3 regions of the Streptomyces sp. NPDC002018 genome follow, and region 1 is predicted to be linked to each of the others. Evidence: riboswitches for the same ligand, from Rfam matches in the RefSeq annotation. Region 1 holds a riboswitch; each other region holds the start of a gene.
What was found. Region 1 has a riboswitch for thiamine pyrophosphate ahead of ACFYYH_RS09915 (thiamine ABC transporter substrate binding subunit). Riboswitches for the same ligand answer to the same signal wherever they lie in the genome.

Region 2: another riboswitch for thiamine pyrophosphate. It lies ahead of thiO (glycine oxidase ThiO); the one in region 1 lies ahead of ACFYYH_RS09915 (thiamine ABC transporter substrate binding subunit).
Region 3: another riboswitch for thiamine pyrophosphate. It lies ahead of thiC (phosphomethylpyrimidine synthase ThiC); the one in region 1 lies ahead of ACFYYH_RS09915 (thiamine ABC transporter substrate binding subunit).

The regions. Positions count from the first base shown of each region.
Region 1 covers NZ_JBIASO010000005.1:89,250-93,487, forward strand. Annotated here, with positions in the region: gene ACFYYH_RS09910 (ABC transporter permease) at 1-1,341, opposite strand, end outside; gene ACFYYH_RS09915 (thiamine ABC transporter substrate binding subunit) at 1,401-2,492, opposite strand; TPP riboswitch at 2,599-2,724, opposite strand; gene rlmN (23S rRNA (adenine(2503)-C(2))-methyltransferase RlmN) at 2,883-3,989, opposite strand; gene ACFYYH_RS09925 (phosphatidate cytidylyltransferase) at 4,128-4,238, opposite strand, start outside.
Region 2 covers NZ_JBIASO010000009.1:49,300-53,537, reverse strand. Annotated here, with positions in the region: gene thiE (thiamine phosphate synthase) at 1-648, opposite strand, end outside; gene ACFYYH_RS16760 (Rv2175c family DNA-binding protein) at 745-1,110, opposite strand; gene ACFYYH_RS16755 (NAD(P)/FAD-dependent oxidoreductase) at 1,279-2,490, opposite strand; TPP riboswitch at 2,656-2,769, shown strand; gene thiO (glycine oxidase ThiO) at 2,767-3,960, shown strand; gene thiS (sulfur carrier protein ThiS) at 3,957-4,175, shown strand; gene ACFYYH_RS16740 (thiazole synthase) at 4,182-4,238, shown strand, end outside.
Region 3 covers NZ_JBIASO010000026.1:22,692-26,929, forward strand. Annotated here, with positions in the region: gene ACFYYH_RS30785 (SsgA family sporulation/cell division regulator) at 142-576, shown strand; gene ACFYYH_RS30790 (YibE/F family protein) at 647-2,110, opposite strand; TPP riboswitch at 2,182-2,328, shown strand; gene thiC (phosphomethylpyrimidine synthase ThiC) at 2,321-4,114, shown strand.

The DNA.
Region 1 (4,238 bases):
GACCCGCCACGGGGACGCCCCGAGGACCGCCGCCGCCTCGCGCAGCCGTCCGTCCACCGCCCGCAGCACCGGCAGCATGGTGCGTACGACAAAGGGCACGCCCACCAGGGCCTGCGCGAGCGGCACCAGAATCCAGGAGGCCCGCAGATCGAGCGGCGGTTCGTCGAGCGTGATCAGGAAGCCGAAGCCGACGGTCACGGCGGAGACCCCGAGCGGCAGCATCAGCAGCGCGTCGAAACCCCGGACGAGCCGGCCCGCGCGCCGGGTGAGCGCGGCGGCCGCGAGAGCGCCCACCACCAGCGCGACGGCCGTCGCGACCAGCGCGTACCACAGGGAGTTCCCCACCGCTTCCAGTGGTGGTACGAGAAAGGTCCCGCCGCTCGCCTCCACCGAGGCGAGCGCCCGGTAGTAGCCGAAACCGTATCCGCCGGGGCCGTCGAGGGAGCGTTCGACCAGCACCCCCAGCGGCAGCAGGACCAGCAGCAGCACGGTGGTGAGCACCCCGCCGAGCAGGGTCCACTGCCCGGCTCCGCGCGGCCGGCGCGCGGTCCCCGCCGGGTCGACCAGCCGCAGCGCGCCCTCCCGTCTGCGTACGGTCCAGGCGTGCACCGCCAGCACCCCGCCGACCGCCGCGAACTGCACGAGGGTCAGCACGGCGGCGGTGGACAGATCGAGCAGTTGCGCGGTCTGGCGGTAGATCTCCACCTCCAGGGTGGAGTAGGCGGGGCCGCCCAGGATCTGGACGACGCCGAAGGAGGTGAAGGTGAAGAGGAAGACCATCAGCGCGGCGGCGGCCACGGCGGGGGCGAGGGCCGGCAGCGTGACCCGCCACCAGGCCGCGAGGCGGCCCGCGCCCAGCACCCGCGCGGCCTCCTCCTGGCGCGGGTCGAGCTGGGCCCACAGACCGCCCACGGTCCGCACGACCACGGCGTAGTTGAAGAAGACATGGGCGAGAAGGATCGCCCAGACGGTGGTGTCGAGCCGTACGCCCCACAGCTCGTCGAGCAGTCCGCCGCGCCCGAGCAGCGCCAGGAAGGCCGTACCGACGACCACGGTCGGCAGGACGAACGGCACGGTGACCACCGCGCGCAGCAGATGTCTGCCGGGGAAGTCGAAGCGCGCGAAGACATACGCCCCGGGCAGCGCGATCAGCAGGGTGAGCGCGGTGGAGGCGAGCGCCTGCCAGGTGGTGAACCACAGGACGTCGAGGATGTCGGGACGGCTCAGTACGTCACCGACGCGGCCGGGGCGCCAGACGCCGTCGGCCGTGAGCCCCCGGCCGACGATCGAGGCCACGGGATAGGCGAAGAACACCGCGAAGAACGCGACGGGCACCGCCATGAGGGCGAGCCGGACGGCGTTCGCGCGCCCGGCCCGTCCCCGGGCCCCGGTGTGCGGGGCTACTTCACCACGAGGGAGGACCACGACTGGATCCACTGCTCGCGGCCGGCGGCGATCCTGTCGGGCGCCATTGTCTCCGGCTTGTCGACCGTCGCGCCGAACCGCGTGAACAGTTCGGGCAGCGGGACGTCCTGGACGACCGGGTTGACGAACATGGTGAGCGGCATGTCCGCCTGGAACTCCGTGCTGATCAGGAAGTCCAGCAGGGCCTTGCCGCCCGCCTCGTTCTTCGCGCCCGTGAGCAGCCCGGCGAACTCGATCTGCCGGAAGCAGGTGCCGGTGGAGACCCCCGTCGGGGCCTCCTTCGGCCGCGGCTCGGCGTACAGCACCTCGGCGGGCGGGCTGGAGGCGTACGAGACGACGAGCGGGCGGTCGGCCTTGGCCTTCCTGCCGCCGGCCGAGCCCGAGAAGTTCTCGTTGTAGGCCTGCTCCCAGCTGTCCACGACCTGGACGCCGTTGTCCTTGAGCTTCTTCCAGTAGTCCTGCCAGCCGTCGTCGCCGTAGCGCGCGGCCGTGCCGAGCAGGAAGCCGAGGCCGGGCGAGGAGGTCGCGGCGTTCTCGGTGACCAGCAGATCGCGGTACCGCGGCTTGATCAGATCGTCGAAGGACCGCGGCGGCGCGAGCTTCTTGTCCGCGAAGTACTTCTTGTCGTAGTTGACACAGATATCGCCGGTGTCGACCGGGGTGACCCGGTTCTTGTCCCGGTCGAGCCGGGTGGCCGCCTCGACCCGGTCGAGGCCCTTCGCCTCGTACGGCGTGAACAGGCCGTTGTCGAGGGCGCGGGAGAGCAGGGTGTTGTCGACACCGAAGAAGACATCGCCCTGGGGCGAACCCTTGGTGAGGATCTCCTTGTTGAGGGCCTCGCCCGCGTCCCCGCTCTTCAGCACCTTGACCGTGTAGCCGGTCCGCTTCGTGAACTCCTTGAGCACGGCGGGAGAGGCGTTGAACGAGTCGTGGCTGACGAGGGTGACGGTCTTCGACGTACCGCTGCCGCCCTGACCGCCGCCGCCGGACGACGCGGAGTCGTCGGACCCGCCGCAGGCGGCGAGCGACGAGACACCGAGCGCGGCGGCGACCGCGGCGACCGCCATCCTTCTGACGCTGATGGTGCTCACTGATTTTCCTCCTGGATGTCCAGGAGAAGACGCGGCCCTGCCCGCGGTCCGGACGGACCGGACCGCGGGCAGGGCGCAACAGCTCGAGTGGTGACCGAACTTCCTACCCAGAATGACCTGGGCGAGGTTCAGAGGGTCTGCGGCCGCTGCCCGCTCTCACGGACATGTGCCACACTCTCAGCGCTGTGGCGCTCCCCTGTCGGAACATATGCAATGCGTTCGCGCCCAGGCTACATGTACCTCATGTCCGGGCTCGGTCCGGCTTCGCCTTCCGTAGGTGGCTTCCCGTACGACCGTCTCCCCCACGGTCACCATCCCGCACGGCACCCCTCACCGCGCGGCCCGCCCACCGGGGCGCCCGTGGGACTACCGCTCCGACGCGGCCAACTGCCCGCACGCTCCGTCGATCTCCTGGCCCCGGGTGTCCCGTACGGTCACGGGCACCCCGTGGGAAGCGATCGCCTCCACGAAGGCCTTCTCGTCCTCGGGGCGCGACGCCGTCCACTTCGAGCCCGGGGTCGGGTTGAGCGGGATCAGATTGACGTGCACCCGCTTGCCCTTGAGCAGCCGGCCCAGCCGGTCACCGCGCCAGGCCTGGTCGTTGATGTCACGGATCAGGGCGTACTCGATGGAGACCCGGCGGCCGGACTTCTCGGCGTACTCCCACGCCGCGTCCAGCACTTCCCGCACCTTCCAGCGTGTGTTGACCGGGACGAGGGTGTCGCGCAGCTCGTCGTCGGGCGCGTGCAGCGAGACCGCGAGCCGGCACTTGAAGCCCTCGTCGGCGAAGCGCAGCATCGCGGGCACCAGACCGACCGTGGAGACCGTGATCCCGCGCTGCGACAGCCCCAGCCCGTCGGGCTCGGGATCGGTCAGCCGGCGGATCGCGCCGACCACCCGCTTGTAGTTGGCGAGCGGCTCGCCCATGCCCATGAAGACGATGTTCGACAGCCGGGAGGGCCCGCCGGGCACATCGCCGTCGCGCAGGGCGCGCATCCCGTCCACGATCTGGTGCACGATCTCGGCGGTGGACAGATTGCGGTCGAGACCGGCCTGTCCGGTGGCGCAGAACGGGCAGTTCATCCCGCAGCCCGCCTGCGACGAGATGCACATCGTCACCCGGTCCGGATAGCGCATCAGCACGGACTCGACCAGAGTGCCGTCGTGCAGCCGCCAGAGCGTCTTGCGCGTGGTGTCGTCGTCGCAGGAGATGTGCCGCACCACCGACATCAGATCGGGCAGCAGCTCCGCCGCGAGCCTCTGACGCGCGGCGGCCGGGATGTCCGTCCACTGCTCGGGATCGTGGGTGAGCCGCGCGAAGTAGTGCTGCGAAAGCTGGTTCGCACGGAACGCCTTCTCGCCGATCGCAGCGACGGCCTCGCGGCGCTCGGCGGGGGTGAGGTCGGCGAGATGCCGCGGGGGCTTCGTGGCTCCGCGGGGCGCGACAAAAGTCAGTTCTCCAGGTACAGGCATGGTGGATCCAGTGTCGCAGACGAACGGCAGGGGGCCCGCTGCCCTGTGGACAACGGACCCCCGTACGGTATCCGGCCTGGTCGGAGACGTTCCGGCCGAGTGGAGCGAACCGGCGGCCGACGGCCACCGGGTGCCCGGTCAGGTCCCCACGAAGATCACCAGCAGCAGCCAGACCACCGGCGCCGTGGGCAGCAGGGAGTCGAGCCGGTCCATGATGCCGCCGTGACCGGGCAGCAGGGTGCCCATGTC
Region 2 (4,238 bases), on a different contig from region 1:
CACGGCCCGTTCCCGTACGCGCTTGGCCAGGCCGGCCGTCGCCGCGGCCGGGTCGTCGGCCTCCGTGATCGCCCGTACCACAACGATCCGGCGCGCGCCCGCGTCCAGTACCTGATCGAGATTGACCGCGTCGATACCGCCGATCGCGAACCAGGGCCGGTCCGTGGCCAGTGAGGCGGCATGGCGCACCAGGTCGAGCCCGGGGGCATGGCGGCCCGGTTTGGTCGGGGTGGGCCAGCACGGGCCCGTGCAGAAGTAGTCCACGCCCGGCTCGACGGCGGCCGCGTCCGCCTCGGCCCCGGCGTGGGTGGAACGGCCGATCAGCGGGGTGTCCCCGAGGATCGCCCGCGCCGCGGGGACGGGCAGGTCGCCCTGTCCCAGATGCAGGACGTCGGAGCCGATGGCATGCGCCACATCCGCGCGGTCGTTCACCGCGAGGAGTACGCCGTGGCGTCGGCAGGCGTCGGCGAAGACCTGGAGGTGCTCCAGCTCCTCGGCCGCCTCCATGCCCTTGTCCCGCAGTTGCACGATGTCCACACCGGACGCGAGCACGGCGTCGAGGAACTCCGGGAGGTCCCCCTGCCGCTTGCGGGCGTCCGTGCACAGATAGAGCCGGGCGTCGGAGAGCGACGCACGAGCGTCGGACATGGGAAGGTCCCCCCTCGGGTCGGCGGTGTGCGGAGGCGCCGGGGCCGCCGCGCGGCCACGAAGGCACCGCCGCACACCGCGAGAGTGGTGAATGGCTCAGACGGCGAGCGCCTGGGCCCGGCGCTTCACCTCCGTGCCGCGATTCTCGCTGAGCGCCTGCGCGGGCGTGCCCGGCAGGGTCGGGTCGGGGGTGAAGAGCCATTCGAGCATCTCTTCGTCGGCGAAGCCGTCGTCCCTCAGCAGCGTCAGGGTCCCGGCGAGGCCCTTGACGACCTTGCCGCCGTCGATGAAGGCTGCGGGCACCTGGAGCGTCCTGTTCTCGCCGCGGCGCACGGCGATGAGCTGCCCTTCCTTCACCAACTGGCGCACACGGGTCACCTCGACATCGAGGGCTTCCGCGATGTCGGGCAGGTGGAGCCAGGCGGGGACGAGAGCATCGATCTTTGCGTCAATCTCGGTCACAGGACAAGCGTGCCATCCCGGACTGACAGACGCCACGAACCGGCTCCGCCCGGAGCAGCCACCGCACCCGGCCGGGGACCGCCACAGAACCTGTCCGGGACCGGCACAGAACCCGTCCCGACCGGCACAGAACCCGTCCCGGACCGGCGCCTGCGGCCCGTCCTCGCGTCAGAGAACGGCCTGCCGCAGCGGTACGGCCGGATCGGCGGCCCGCGCCCCGTCCAGCCGTGCGCCCGTCTCCATCAGCTTGCGGCCCTGCGTCAGGTCACGCGGCCTGCCGACGGCGAGCAACGCCACCAGCGCGCCGTCCCGCAGCCACACCACCGACCAGGCGGCCTCCGCCGGATCGCCGCGCCACACCAGTGTGTCCGTCTCCGTGTGATGGCCCGCGTACTGCACGAACCGGCCGAACTGCTCCGACCAGAAGTACGGCACGGGATCGTAGCGCCGCCCGGTCTCGCCGACGGCCTGGGCGGCGACCGTACGGGGGCCCTGGAGCGCGTTGTCCCAGTGGTGCACGAGCAGTCGCTCGCCGTAACGGGCGGACGGGAAGGACGCGCAGTCACCGACCGCGTACACATCGGGCAGGGACGTCGCCAGCCGCTCGTCCGCGACGACCGCCCCGTCCGGGCCCAGCGCGATCCCGGAACCGGCCAGCCAGCCCGTCGAGGGGCGCGCCCCGATGCCCACGACCACCGCGTCGGCGGGCAGCCGCCGGCCGTCCGCCAGCACCACCGTGCCCGGCTCGACACCGGCCACCCGCACGCCCGTCAGCAGTTCGGCGCCGCTCTCCGCGTACCAGTGCGTCATGGGCGCGGCGACCTCGGCGGGCAGGGCGCCCGGAAGCGGCCGGTCCGCCGCCTCTACGACCGTCACGGCACACCCGGCCTCGCGGGCGGCGGTGGTGAACTCCGCGCCGATCCATCCCGCGCCGACGACCACGATCCCGTCCCGCCGTTCCAGGACGGGCCGCAGCGCCTCCGCGTCGTCCAGTGTGCGCAGCAGATGGACACCGGGCACCGACCCGGCGCCGGGCAGCCCGACCGGCTCCGCGCCGGTGGCGAGGACCAGGAGGTCGTACGGGACGGGCCCGGCCCCGGTGTCGACCTCCCGCGCGTCCGGGCGCAGGCCGGTCACCTCCACACCGAGCCTCAGCTCCACGGAGAGCGCCTCGAAGTCGATGTCGAAGGCCGAACCGTCCACCGTGCCCAGCAGCACCGCCTTGGAGAGCGGGGGCCGGTCGTACGGCGGATGGGGTTCCGCGCCGATCAGAGTGACCGGGCCCTCGAAGCCCTTCTCCCGCAGGGCCACGGCGGTCTGCACCCCCGCCATGCCCGCACCGACGATGACGACGCCCGGCTGTTCCCGCTGCTCACTCATCCGGTCACCTTAAGCAGCCGACGGGCCGTCGGGGGATGGGCTGTCCGGCTCCGGTTCCCGCCGGACCGGCCGCACGGACCCCGCACGGCCGGACCGCCGCCGCACGGTTGCGCCGCGGCCGGACGGCCTTACCCCGCGGCGGGCCGCGCGTTAGGCTGGCCGTCGACACTACCTCGCGGGAGCCCGGACGCACCGGGCTGAGAGGGAGGCTGGAGCGGCCTCCGACCGTACGAACCTGATCCGGGTCATGCCGGCGAAGGGAGGGGCTGGAAGCCCATGCAGTCGTCTCAGGAGAAGACCGGCTCCGATGTCCTGGTCATCGGGGGCGGGATCATCGGCCTGGTCACGGCCTGGCGGGCCGCGCGGCACGGACTGCGGACCGCCGTCGCCGACCCCGATCCCGGCGGTGGCGCCGCGCGGGTCGCGGCGGGCATGCTGGCCGCCGTCACCGAACTCCACCACGGGGAGCAGCTCCTGCTGGGGCTCAATCTCGCCTCGGCGGAGCGTTATCCGGCGTTCGTGGCCGAACTGGAGGAGGCGAGCGGCCAGGACACCGGCTACCGGGCCTGCGGCACACTCGCCGTCGCCCTCGATACCGACGACCGCGCCGAACTGCGCGAGCTCCACGCCCTCCAGCACCGCTCGGGCCTGACGTCCGAGTGGCTCACCGGGCGCGAGTGCCGACGGCTCGAACCGATGCTCGCGCCGGGTGTGCGCGGCGGTCTGCGGGTCGACGGCGACCACCAGATCGATCCCCGCCGGCTGGCCTCGGCCCTGGTCACGGCGTGCGAACGGGCCGGGGTGGTCCTCCACCGCTCCCGGGCCGAGCGGCTCTCCGTCGTACGGGACCGGGCCACCGGCGCCGTACTGGACGGCGGACACACGCTCACCGCGGACCAGGTGGTGCTGGCGGCCGGCAGTCTGAGCGGGCGGCTGGCCGGCGTCCCCGACGAGGTCCTGCCGCCGGTACGGCCCGTGAAGGGCCAGATCCTGCGGCTGACGGTGCCCCGTCCGTACGCGCCCTTCCTGTCCAGAACGGTACGGGCCGTGGTGCGCGGCAGCCAGGTCTATCTGGTGCCGCGCGAGAACGGCGAGCTGGTCGTCGGCGCCACCAGCGAGGAACTGGGCTGGGACACCACGGTCACCGCGGGCGGGGTGTACGAACTGCTGCGGGACGCCCATGAACTGGTCCCCGGCATCACCGAACTGCCGCTCACCGAGACCCGCGCGGGACTGCGCCCCGGCTCGCCCGACAACGCGCCGCTGCTGGGGCCGACCGCGCTGCCGGGGCTGCATCTCGCGACCGGGCACTACCGCAACGGGGTGCTGCTCACGCCCGTCACCGGCGACGCGCTGGCGGCGGTGCTGACCACGGGCGAACTCCCCGAGGTGGCCCGCCCCTTCAGCCCGCGCCGCTTCACCTCCGAACCGCAGGACCTCACCTCCGTACCGCGGGAGCTGACCGTATGAGCACCTCAGTCCGTGTGACCGTCTCCCTGAACGGCGAGTCCCGTGATCTCGCCCCGGGCACCACCCTCGACCTCGTGGTCCGCTCCCTCACCCCCGCGCCCTCGGGTGTCGCCGCCGCCGTCAACGAGACGGTGGTGCCGCGCGGCCGCTGGTCCGGCACCGTGCTCGCCGACGGCGACCGCGTGGAAGTCCTCACCGCGGTCCAGGGAGGCTGAGCCGCCATGGCCGACGACCGGCTGACCATCGCCTCCACCGTCCTCAACTCCCGGCTGATCATG
Region 3 (4,238 bases), on a different contig from region 1:
TCGCCGCTCAGCCCGCTCGCCTTCTCTTTCCGTATCTGAAAACTTACTCCTTGTGATCTTCTAACGCTTACAGGACGATTGCGTCAAGAGGATCAACGGGGATCATTCCCAGCCACTTTTTCATCTACTCCGGAGTACACGATGCGCGAGTCGGTGCAGGCCGAGGTCCTGATGAGCTTCCTTGTCTCGGAGGAGCTGGCGTTCCGGATCCCGGTGGAACTCCACTACGAGATGAGGGATCCCTACGCGGTGCGCATGACATTCCATCTGCCCGGTGACGCGCCTGTCACCTGGACCTTCGGCCGTGAGCTGCTGCTCGACGGGATCAATACGCCCAGCGGCGACGGCGATGTGCATATCGCGCCGATGGAGCCCGAGGACCTCTCCGACGTCCACATCAGGCTCCAGGTCGGAGACGATCACGCCCTTTTCCGGGTCAGTGCCGCGCCTCTGGTGGCCTTCCTCGACCGTACGGACCGACTGGTCCCGCTCGGCCAGGAGCGCACGCTCGGTGACTTCGAAGGCAATCTCGAAGAGGAGCTCGGCCGGATTCTGGCCGAGGAGAACGCCGGCTGAGCCCGGCGGAACGGGGCCGTCCGGGTGATCCTTCGCGGCGAAAGCGATGTCCGGGCAGTCCGGGCAGGGACTACTTCCTGCGGCGCCGGCCCCTGCCGCCGCCCAGTTTGCGCGCCGACGCGCTCTGTACCGGCAGTGTGGGCGCCGTCTCCGGCCCCTCCGGATCCGAGGGGCCCGCCGGGCCCGACGGACCCCCGGGCCAGGGCGGGACGCTCCCCTGAGCCGGATACGGCGGTACGGGAGGCAGGGCCTCCGACGGGCCCACCGGCGGGTTTCCCGGCGCCGGCCGGTCGGCGGAGACCACCAGCGCCGCCAGCGCCGTGGTCACCGGTACCGATGCGACCAGACCGATCGAGCCCACCAGGGTCCTGACGATCTCTTCCGCCACCAGCTCACTGTTCGCGACCGTGCCCACATCCGACTGCGCGATCGAGAAGAGCAGCAGCAGCGGCAGCGCGGCGCCCGCGTAGGCGAGGACGAGCGTATTGACCACCGAGGCGATATGGTCCCGGCCGATACGGATACCCGCCCGGTAGAGGGCACGCGGCCCCATCGAGGGGTCGGCCTGGTGCAGCTCCCAGACCGCCGAGGTCTGGGTGACGGTCACATCGTCGAGGACACCCAGTGAGCCGATGATGACACCCGCCAGCAGCAGACCGCTCATATCGATCCCGGGATAGAGCCCGTGGATCAGCCCGGTGTTGTCGTCGGTGTTGCCGGTCAGGCTCGCCCAGCCGATGAAGAGTGATCCCAGGAGCCCGATCAGCAGCAGCGAGATCAGGGTGCCGAGGACCGCGACCGAGGTACGGGCCGTCAGACCGTGGCACATATAGAGCGCCAGCAGCATGATCGCACTGGCCCCGATCACCGCCACGACCAGCGGATTCGAGCCCTGAAGGATCGCGGGCAGGATGAACAGCGTCAGCACCGCGAACGAGACGGCGAGTGCGACCAGGGCCATGACACCACGTAGCCGCCCCACCACGACCACCGCCAGGGCGAAGATCCCCGCCAGCAGGGCCATGGGGAACTTACGGTTCACATCCGTCACGGAGTACTGGAGATCGCGGGGCGCGTCGGGTGCGTAGGCCACCACGACGCCTTGTTTCACGTGAAACTGCCGCGGTGCGTCAGGCTGGACGATCTCGATGAAGGTCCGGCCCTTCTCCTTGCCGCTGGTCACCTCGATCGTGGCCTTGACGCAATCACCGTTCTCCGCCTGCTCCGCCTCGCGCCCCTGGGGCTGCGAGGTGTCGCCGGTGGACGGGATCTGGGAGGCGTTGACGTCCTTGCAGTCCACCCGCTCGATCTGGACCACCTGACCCTGCTCGGTCTGCCGGTCGAAGCCGACACCGCTGCGTTCGTGGGCCGGCGCGCCACCCGGCCAGAACACGGCCAGCCCTACGACCACCGCGGTCGCGAACGGAATCAGGACCGCGGCGATGACCTTGCGAAGGTGCTGGGAGACCGGCGCGGCGGGGCCATGGCTGTGCGTGTGTCCATGCGATTCGTGGGTCTGCTGGGGTGAGGTCACCGACCGATCATCGCAAGAAGCAGAAGGCCCCCTGTTCAGCACGCCGGATATGACGCTAGCGTGGAGGCACCTTTTGCACACGCGGGAGCTCGGAGCACCGGGCTGAGAGGGCGCTGACTGTGTAGTCCCGGGGAGTATCCCCTGGACCCCCTGAGCTGCGCCGACCGCTGAACCTGTTACCGGGTAATGCCGGCGTAGGGAGTAGGTCTCATGACCGTTCAGGACGCACACACGCCTGCCTCCGATTCGGGAGATCCGATCGAGGCCCAGAGGTCCATCGGCTGGCACAAGGGATATGTCCAGGGCTCGCGCCCCGACCTCCAGGTGCCGGTCCGCCGGGTGCACCTCACCAACGGCCAGGACGTGACGCTGTACGACACGTCGGGGCCGTACACCGATCCCGCCGTCGAGACCGATGTACGCCGCGGTCTCGCGCCGCTGCGGGAGAACTGGATCATCGGGCGGGGCGACACCGAGGAGTACGCGGGCCGGCCGGTCCGCCCCGAGGACGACGGACTCAAGCACACGGCGCCGCGCGGGGGACTGCGCAACCTCGACGCGGTCTTTCCCGGCCGGCCGCGCCAGCCGCGCCGGGGCCGCGGCGGACAGGCGGTGACCCAGCTCGCGTACGCCCGGCGCGGGGACATCACTCCGGAGATGGAGTATGTCGCGATCCGCGAGAACGTGTCCCCGGAGACCGTGCGCGAGGAGATCGCCGCGGGCCGCGCCGTACTGCCCGCCAATGTCAACCACCCCGAGATCGAGCCGATGATCATCGGCAAGCGGTTCCTGGTGAAGGTCAACGCCAACATCGGCAACTCCGCGGTCACTTCCTCCATCGAGGAGGAGGTGGACAAGATGACCTGGGCGACGCGCTGGGGCGCGGACACGGTCATGGACCTCTCCACCGGCCGCAATATCCACACCACGCGTGAGTGGGTGCTGCGCAACTCCCCCGTGCCCATCGGCACCGTGCCGCTCTACCAGGCCCTCGAAAAGGTCGACGGCAAGGCCGAGGAACTGACCTGGGAGATCTACAAGGACACGGTCGTCGAGCAGGCCGAGCAGGGCGTCGACTACATGACGGTCCATGCCGGGGTACTGCTGCGGTACGTACCGCTGACGGCGCGCCGCAAGACGGGCATCGTCTCGCGCGGCGGCTCGATCATGGCGGCCTGGTGTCTCGCGCACCACAAGGAGTCGTTCCTGTACGAGAACTTCGAGGAGCTGTGCGAGATCCTCGCGGCCTACGACGTGACGTACTCCCTGGGTGACGGTCTGCGGCCGGGCTCCATCGCGGACGCCAACGACGAGGCCCAGTTCGCCGAGCTGCGCACGCTCGGGGAGCTGAACTCGACCGCCAAGCGGCTGGGCGTCCAGACGATGATCGAAGGGCCGGGACATGTCCCGATGCACAAGATCAAGGAGAACATCGACCTCCAGCAGGAGATTTGCGAGGAGGCGCCGTTCTACACGCTCGGCCCGCTGACGACCGATGTGGCTCCGGCGTACGACCACATCACCTCCGGCATCGGTGCGGCGATGATCGCGTGGTGGGGGACGGCGATGCTCTGCTACGTCACTCCCAAGGAGCACCTCGGTCTGCCGAACCGGGACGACGTCAAGACCGGTGTCATCACCTACAAGATCGCGGCCCATGCGGCGGATCTCGCCAAGGGCCACCCGGGGGCGCAGACCTGGGACGACGCCCTTTCCGACGCCCGGTTCGAGTTCCGCTGGGAGGACCAGTTCAATCTGGCCCTCGACCCGGACACGGCCCGGGAGTTCCACGACGAGACCCTCCCGGCCGAACCGGCGAAGACGGCCCACTTCTGCTCGATGTGCGGGCCCAAGTTCTGCTCGATGAAGATCAGCAGGAGCATCACGGAGCGGTTCGGCGGAGACGTGGAGGCGAGTCCGGAGGAGATCGAGGCGGGCATGCTCGAGAAGTCCAAGGAGTTCGCGGCGAGCGGCAACCGCGTGTATCTGCCGCTGGCGGACTGACCGCAGGCGCGCGGTGCGGGAGCGGTGGCGGCCCGGTCGGACCGCCACCGCTCACCCCGGCCGTCCGGAGCGCACACACCCGGTCCGTCCCGCGCCTGCCTGCGCCTGCCTGCTCCGGCCGGTC